DNA from 2 places in the Bradyrhizobium sp. Leo114 genome. Region 2 is predicted to be linked to the other one. Evidence: predicted binding sites of a transcription regulator. Region 2 holds the regulator's gene; the other holds the start of a gene.

Region 1 (3,413 bases), on a different contig from region 2:
CGGTGGTCTACCTGATGGACTGCCCCGGCTTCATGATCGGGCTGGAGGCAGAGAAGAGCGCGACCATCCGCCATGGCGTGCGCGCGATGGCGGCGGTCAACCAGAGCACCGTGCCCTGGTGCACGATCATCGTGCGCAACGCCTTCGGCGTCGCCGGCGTGGTGCACCAGCCGGCGAACCGCTTCTCGATGCGCTACGCCTGGCCGTCGGCCTATTGGGGCTCGCTGCCGCTGGAGGGCGGCATCGAGGCCGCCTACCGGGCCGACATCGAGGCAGCGCCCGATCCGGCGGCGAAGCTGAAGGAGATCGAGGACCGTCTGAACAAGCTGCGCTCGCCATTCCGCTCGGCCGAAAAATTCTGGGTGGAGGAGGTGATCGACCCCCGCAGGACGCGCTCGCTGCTCTGCGAATTCGCGCGTTTGGCTGAGCCGATCCGGACCGCGGGGCCGCCAGGCAACATGTCGACAAGGCCGTAGTTGCTGCCTGACCCTCATGGTGAGGAGCCGCGTAGCGGCGTCTCGAACCATGAGGCCCGGGTCTCACAGGCGGCCCATCCTTCGAGACGCCTGCTTACGCAGGCTCCTCAGGATGAGGGGGAGTGCGTGGCGCCTGCGTCCTTTCGGCAGTTCTACACCTCGCTCTCGCGGTGCACGTCGTGGACCACGATGCCGGCGTCGGGCATCTTGATCCAGTCGCGCCGCATCAGCGTACGCTTGGTGTCCTCATGCCCGCTCATCCAGTGCTCGCGCATCGAGGTGCCCGAGAATTCGTGATCCTTGGCGTGGCCTTCATAGGCCTTCTGCTGATAGATCAGTTGCAGGATCGCGATGCTCGGCAGGGCGCTGTTGGAATCGCGGAGCTGGCGCTCTTCCTCCGATAGCTGCTCGTTCGGAATCTTCGACAGCGCCTTATAGAGGCGGGCGCGGAGATTGTGGGTCTTGCGATACATATCGGTGTTGTAGCGCGTGCGCGAGGAATACATGATGTCCTTGTGGCGGGCCATTACGTCGTGGATGTCGCGGGGCAGCACGCCGCGGGCCGAGAACAGGTCGACCTGGAATACCAGTGAATTGAGGCTGTCGACCTGATCGAGCAGATGCTGCAGCGGCGTGTTGGAGACGATGCCGCCATCCCAGAAATGGTCGGTGCCCACCTTTACCATCGGCAGCGCCGGGGGCAACGCGCCGCTCGCCATGATGTGCTCGGGAATGATCTCGTCATGCGCGTTATCGAAATAGATGAAATTGCCCGACAGCACGTTCACCGCGCCGACGGCAAAGCGCATCCTCTTGGAGTTGATGCGCTCGAAATCGACCAGCTCGAGCAGCGACTCGCGTAGCTGCGCCGTATCGTAATAGCTCGTGGCGGTCCTGGCGCCGGCTGGGCTGAACCATGGACTGGTGGTGTGGGGCGCGAAGAAGCCGGGCTGGCCCAGCACCGTCGTCATGAACGAGGAGGTGAAGTTGCGGGCCTTGCGGAAGATGTCGCCGTCCGGCGTGTAGTGCCAGATCTTGCGGCTGGTGATGCGGTCCCAGAATGTGTGCAGTCGCTCAAGCCGCCGCTCCGGCGGATTGCCGGCGATGATTGCCGAGTTGATCGCGCCGATCGAGACGCCGCAGATCCAGTCCGGCTCGATACCTGCTTCGTGCAGCGCCTGATAGACGCCGGCCTGGTAGGCGCCGAGCGCACCACCGCCTTGCAGCACCAGCGCGACACGGTCGCAGCGCTCCGGCCGCCAGCCGCGATGGGAGGTTGCAGTTTCTTGTTCGTCGAAATGTGGGCTACGCGCATCCATGTCCTTGCACTCCCTGCGCGCCAACGATTCCGTGTGCCCGTGACGCGCTGATGACAGCCGCCAAGGGGACATTCGGGTCACGCGGCTGAAGGAAATCCCTCATATCAATGTCAATGTCCGTCGCTAGCGTTCGGGCCATTAATTGCAAAACAGGGGATTTGCGATGCGCAGGGAAGAACTATTGCGGCTTCCGTCAATGCCTGCCGCGGGCCCAAGCTATCCCGCAGGACCCTACCGCTTCGTCAATCGCGAATTCCTGGTCATCACCTACGAGACCGATCCCGCGCTGATCCGTGCCGGGCTGCCTGAGCCGCTCGAGCCGATTGATCAGCCGATCGTGCACTACGAATGGATCAAGATGCCTGATAGTTCCGGCTTCGGCAGCTATACCGAGTCCGGTCTGGTGATCCCGGCGCGCTTGCACGGCGAAGAGGTCAATTTTGTTTCGCAGATGTACCTCGACGATGATCCGCCGATTGCGGCGGGCCGGGAGATCTGGGGCTTTCCGAAGAAATACGCCCATCCCAAGCTCGAGATCGTCAAGGACACGCTGACCGGCACGCTCGAATACGCCGGCCAGCTCGTCGCCATGGGCACCATGGGCTACAAGCATGAGAGCATGGCGGGCAATGGCGACATCACCCGCGCGACGCTGTCGAAGACGCAAGTTAATCTGAAGATGATCCCGGGAGTCGATGGCCGTCTCGAAGTCTGCCAGCTCGTCGCGATCAACCTGACCGACATCAACGTCAAGGGCTCATGGATCGGCCCGGGCCGGCTGCATCTGGTACCGCACGTCAATGCGCCGGTTGCGGATTTTCCGGTGCGGCGGGTGGTCGGCGCGCACCATTTCCTCGCCGATCTGACGCTGCCGTTCGGCCGCGTCGTGCACGATTACAACAAGGAAGCCGAGCTGGTCGCAACGGGTCTCGCGGCGGAGTAGACTGCGACATCAAACTGTAACAGAAGCGTAATTCAATCGTCGCGTGCCGGCGTGTGGGGAAGGTGCCCCGCACTGATATGTGCTGGCATGCGCAGGGGTTGACGATGTCTCGCGTTGAGCTTCGGGCTGGTCATGTCGGCTGAACCAGCGAAAATTGTCAGCGTGCCGGCGGACGCCACTCCGGTGATCCCCGGCCTGGTGTGGGCGTTCCGTCTGCATGGCGACGGCACCGCTGAATCCTTGCCCATCGAAGCGCCGATCGAGTTCAGCCATGATGGCAGGCTCTGGCTGCATTTCAATCTGGCGGATGGTCGCAGCCGGCAATGGCTTGGCGGCCTGCAGTTTCCGATGCTGGCGCGCGATCTCTTGCTGTCGCATGACAATTTCCAGCAGCTCCACACCATCGACAACTGCGTCTATGGCGTGTTCTCCGATCTCGTGCGCGAGATCGACTCCCCAACGGAGGAAACCGGCTTCCTTCGCTTCGCGATGACCGAGCGTCTCCTGATCAGCGGCCGCCATCAGGCGCTGTGCGCGGTGGATGCCACGCGCCGCGTGCTCGAAGGCGGCCATCGTGTCGCGACGGTGGCGGCGCTGCTTGAGAAGATCATCGACGAGGTCGCCGACACTATGGACCGGATGGCCGACAAGATCGCCACCGAGATCGACGGCATC
Region 2 (3,413 bases):
TAGCGTCTAGCCTGTCGGGTACGACATCTCGTGCGGCAGTTTTGATCCCTTAGAGTCCTTTGTGTGCGGCGTACACGTTCGGGTGCGGTTTTCGTGCCCGGCGAGCCTTAAGGGATTCTGCCCGCAGGGATTTTTGAGATTAGGCATCGCAGCGCTGTCCCAGGATCGGCCGGCGCAACGCGAAGGGAAAGATGCGATGACGGTATTGACCTGGTCCGACGAACGCGTCGAGCAGTTGAAAAAGCTCTGGGAAGGTGGCCTCTCGGCCAGCCAGATCGCTGCGGAACTGGGCAACGTGACCCGCAATGCGGTGATCGGCAAGGTGCACCGGCTCGGCCTCTCGGGCCGCGCCAAGAGTCCTGCTGCAGCCGCGCCGCGGCAGCGCAAGGCGCGTCCCGCACAGCCGATGATGCGCGTGGCGCGTCCGGTCTCCCGCGGCAACACCGCGCTCGCCCACGCCTTCGAGGTGGAGGTGGAAGCGGACCCTATCGCCTACGACAATGTGGTGCCGATGAGCCAGCGGCTGTCGCTGCTCGAATTGAACGAGGCCACCTGCCACTGGCCGGTCGGCGATCCCTCGAGCCCGGAATTCTTCTTCTGCGGCGGCAAGGCGCTTCCCGGCCTGCCCTATTGCGCGCACCACTCCCGCATCGCCTACCAGCCGGCGGCTGACCGCCGCCGTCCGACGGTCAAGCCGTCACAAGGCAAGTAAGCCGACGACAGATCGTAGCCTGGGTGGAGCGCAGCGCAACCCGGGAACGCTGTATCGGCGGGTCCAAATTTCCCCGGGGTTACGCTTCGCTGCACCCGGGCTACGGATTGAGGTCGCCGGTTTACGACTGCTCGGCCTTCGCGAAGCGATCATCGAGCGCGTAGCCCGCGCCGCGGACGGTACGGATCGGGTCCTGCTCGCGGCCGGGATTGAGCAATTTGCGCAGGCGGCCGATGTGAACGTCGACGGTGCGCTCGTCGATATAGATGTCGCGGCCCCAAACGCTGTCGAGCAGCTGCTCGCGGCTGAACACGCGGCCGGGATGCTCCAGGAAGAACTCCAGCAGGCGATATTCGGTCGGGCCGAGATCGATCGGGCGGCCCGAGCGCGCGACGCGGCGCTTCTCGCGGTCGAGTTCGATGTCGCCATAGGTGAGCACGGTGGCGAGCCGCTCCGGGCTTGCCCGGCGCAACAGGCCCTTCACCCGCGCGAGCAGTTCAGGCACCGAGAACGGCTTGACGATGTAGTCGTCGGCACCGGTCGCCAGCCCCCTCACGCGCTCGCTTTCCTCGCCGCGCGCGGTCAGCATGATGATCGGGAGCTGCTTGGTCTCCGGCCGCGCCCGCAGACGGCGGCACAGCTCGATGCCGGAGAGTCCCGGCAGCATCCAGTCGAGCACGACAAGGTCGGGAATACGTTCCTTGAGCCTTGTGTCCGCATCGTCTCCACGGGCGACCGTTTCGACATCATAGCCTTCTGCATCGAGATTGTAGCGCAACAGCGTCGTCAGCGCTTCTTCGTCTTCGACCACCAGAATGCGTGCGCTCATCGGCTTGGCTTCTCCTATAGCGGGATGACTCTCTGCTTGAATCGTCATCCCACTCTTCCTTTGATGTTTGAGCAGGATCTTGGCTGAAAGCCGGCGTCGACTTTCCGGATGTTGCTCTAGTTGCCCGGAACGGTCGTGGCGAACGTCGTCATATCCCCCTTCGGCCGCTTGTCGGTGATCTGCTGACCCTCGATCATGTAGAAGACCGTTTCCGCGATGTTGGTGGCGTGGTCGCCGATCCGCTCGATATTCTTGGCGCAGAACATCAGGTGGATGCAGAACGAGATGTTGCGCGGATCTTCCATCATGTAGGTGAGGAGCTCGCGGAACAGCGAGGTGCAGATCGCGTCCACCTCCTCGTCGCTCTTCCAGACGTTCATCGCCGCCGGCAGATCGTGCGCGGCATAGGCGTCGAGCACGGACTTGACCTGCGACAGCACGAGGTCGGTCATGTGCTCCAGGCCGCGGATCAGCTTCAGCGGCTGGAAGTCGTTCTCCAGCGCGGCGACGCGCTTGCCCATGTTCTTGGCGAGGTCGCCGATCCGCTCGAGGTCGGTCGCCACCCGCATCGCGCCGACGATCTCGCGCAGGTCGACAGCCATCGGCTGGCGGCGGGCGATCGTCAGCACGGCGCGCTCCTCGATCACGCGCTGCAGGCTGTCGATCTCGATGTCGGAAGCGACGACACGCTTGCCGAGCGCGACGTCGCGGCGGATCAGCGCATCGACGGATTCGGTGATCATCCGTTCGACCAGCCCGCCCATCTCTGCGACCAGACGGGTCAGTTCCTGAAGATCGCTGTCGAATGCCTTGGCGGTATGTTCAGAAGCCATGATGTCCCTCCTCAACCAAACCGGCCGGTGATGTAGTCCTGGGTGCGTCGATCGCTCGGCGAGGTGAAGATCTTGCTGGTGTCGTCGAACTCGATCAGTTCGCCCAGATACATGAACGCGGTCTTGTCGGAGACGCGCGCCGCCTGCTGCATGTTATGCGTGACGATCGCGATCGTGTAGTCCTCCGACAATTCCTGGATCAGCTCCTCGACCTTGGCGGTCGAGATCGGATCGAGCGCCGAGCAGGGCTCGTCGAACAGGATAACTTCGGGCCGCACCGCAACCGTGCGGGCGATGCAGAGGCGCTGCTGCTGGCCGCCGGAGAGGCTCAGGCCGGAGGCGTTGAGCTTGTCCTTGACCTCGTTCCACAGCGCGCCGCCGCGCAGCGCTTTCTCGACGCGGCCGTCCATTTCAGATTTCGAGATCTTCTCGTAAAGGCGGATGCCGAAGGCGATGTTCTCATAGATCGTCATCGGGAACGGCGTCGGCTTCTGGAACACCATTCCGATCCGCGCCCGCAGCAGGTTGAGGTCGAGCTTGGGGTCGAGGATGTTGGTCTGGTCCAGCATCAACTGGCCGGTGGCGCGCTGGCCGGGATACAGGTCGTACATCCGGTTGAAGATCCGGAGCAGGGTCGACTTGCCGCAGCCGGACGGGCCGATAAAGGCGGTGACGCGGTTGGTGCCGAGCGTCAGGTTGATGTTCTTCAACGCATGGTGCTCGCCGTAATAGAAGTTGAGGCTGCGTGCAGTCACCTTTGGCGCCGCTTCCGGCAGCGACTTCTGGGGAATGGCCGCGCTCGGGCTGGTCGTCGATACGGACAGATCGGTCATTTTGCGCTCCTTTCGGCGCCGAGAATGCGCGCGCCGATGTTGAGCGCGAGCACGGTCAAGGTGATAAGCAAGGCCCCGCTCCAGGCGAGCTCCTTCCAATAGGCGTAGGGGCTCTGCACGAAGTTGTTGATGGTCACCGGCAGGTTCGCCATCGTCTTGGTCAGGTTCAGGCTGAAGAACTGATTGGACAGCGCGGTGAACAGCAG

What was found. Region 2 encodes PhoB, which activates phosphate uptake and scavenging genes when phosphate is short. Its sites were predicted from a motif close to TGTCATNNANCTGTCAT; they were not measured.
Region 1: the regulator PhoB is predicted to act here: its motif matches at 1,835-1,851, upstream of ACZIRK_RS25090 (acetoacetate decarboxylase).

What each region holds. Positions count from the first base shown of each region.
Region 1 is NZ_JBUYEN020000021.1:126,123-129,535, forward strand. It holds gene ACZIRK_RS25080 (acyl-CoA carboxylase subunit beta) at 1-476, shown strand, start outside; gene ACZIRK_RS25085 (patatin-like phospholipase family protein) at 629-1,795, opposite strand; gene ACZIRK_RS25090 (acetoacetate decarboxylase) at 1,959-2,738, shown strand; gene ACZIRK_RS25095 (transporter) at 2,871-3,413, shown strand, end outside.
Region 2 is NZ_JBUYEN020000003.1:53,922-57,334, forward strand. It holds gene ACZIRK_RS04530 (GcrA family cell cycle regulator) at 197-712, shown strand; gene phoB (phosphate regulon transcriptional regulator PhoB) at 834-1,541, opposite strand; gene phoU (phosphate signaling complex protein PhoU) at 1,658-2,374, opposite strand; gene pstB (phosphate ABC transporter ATP-binding protein PstB) at 2,386-3,207, opposite strand; gene pstA (phosphate ABC transporter permease PstA) at 3,204-3,413, opposite strand, start outside.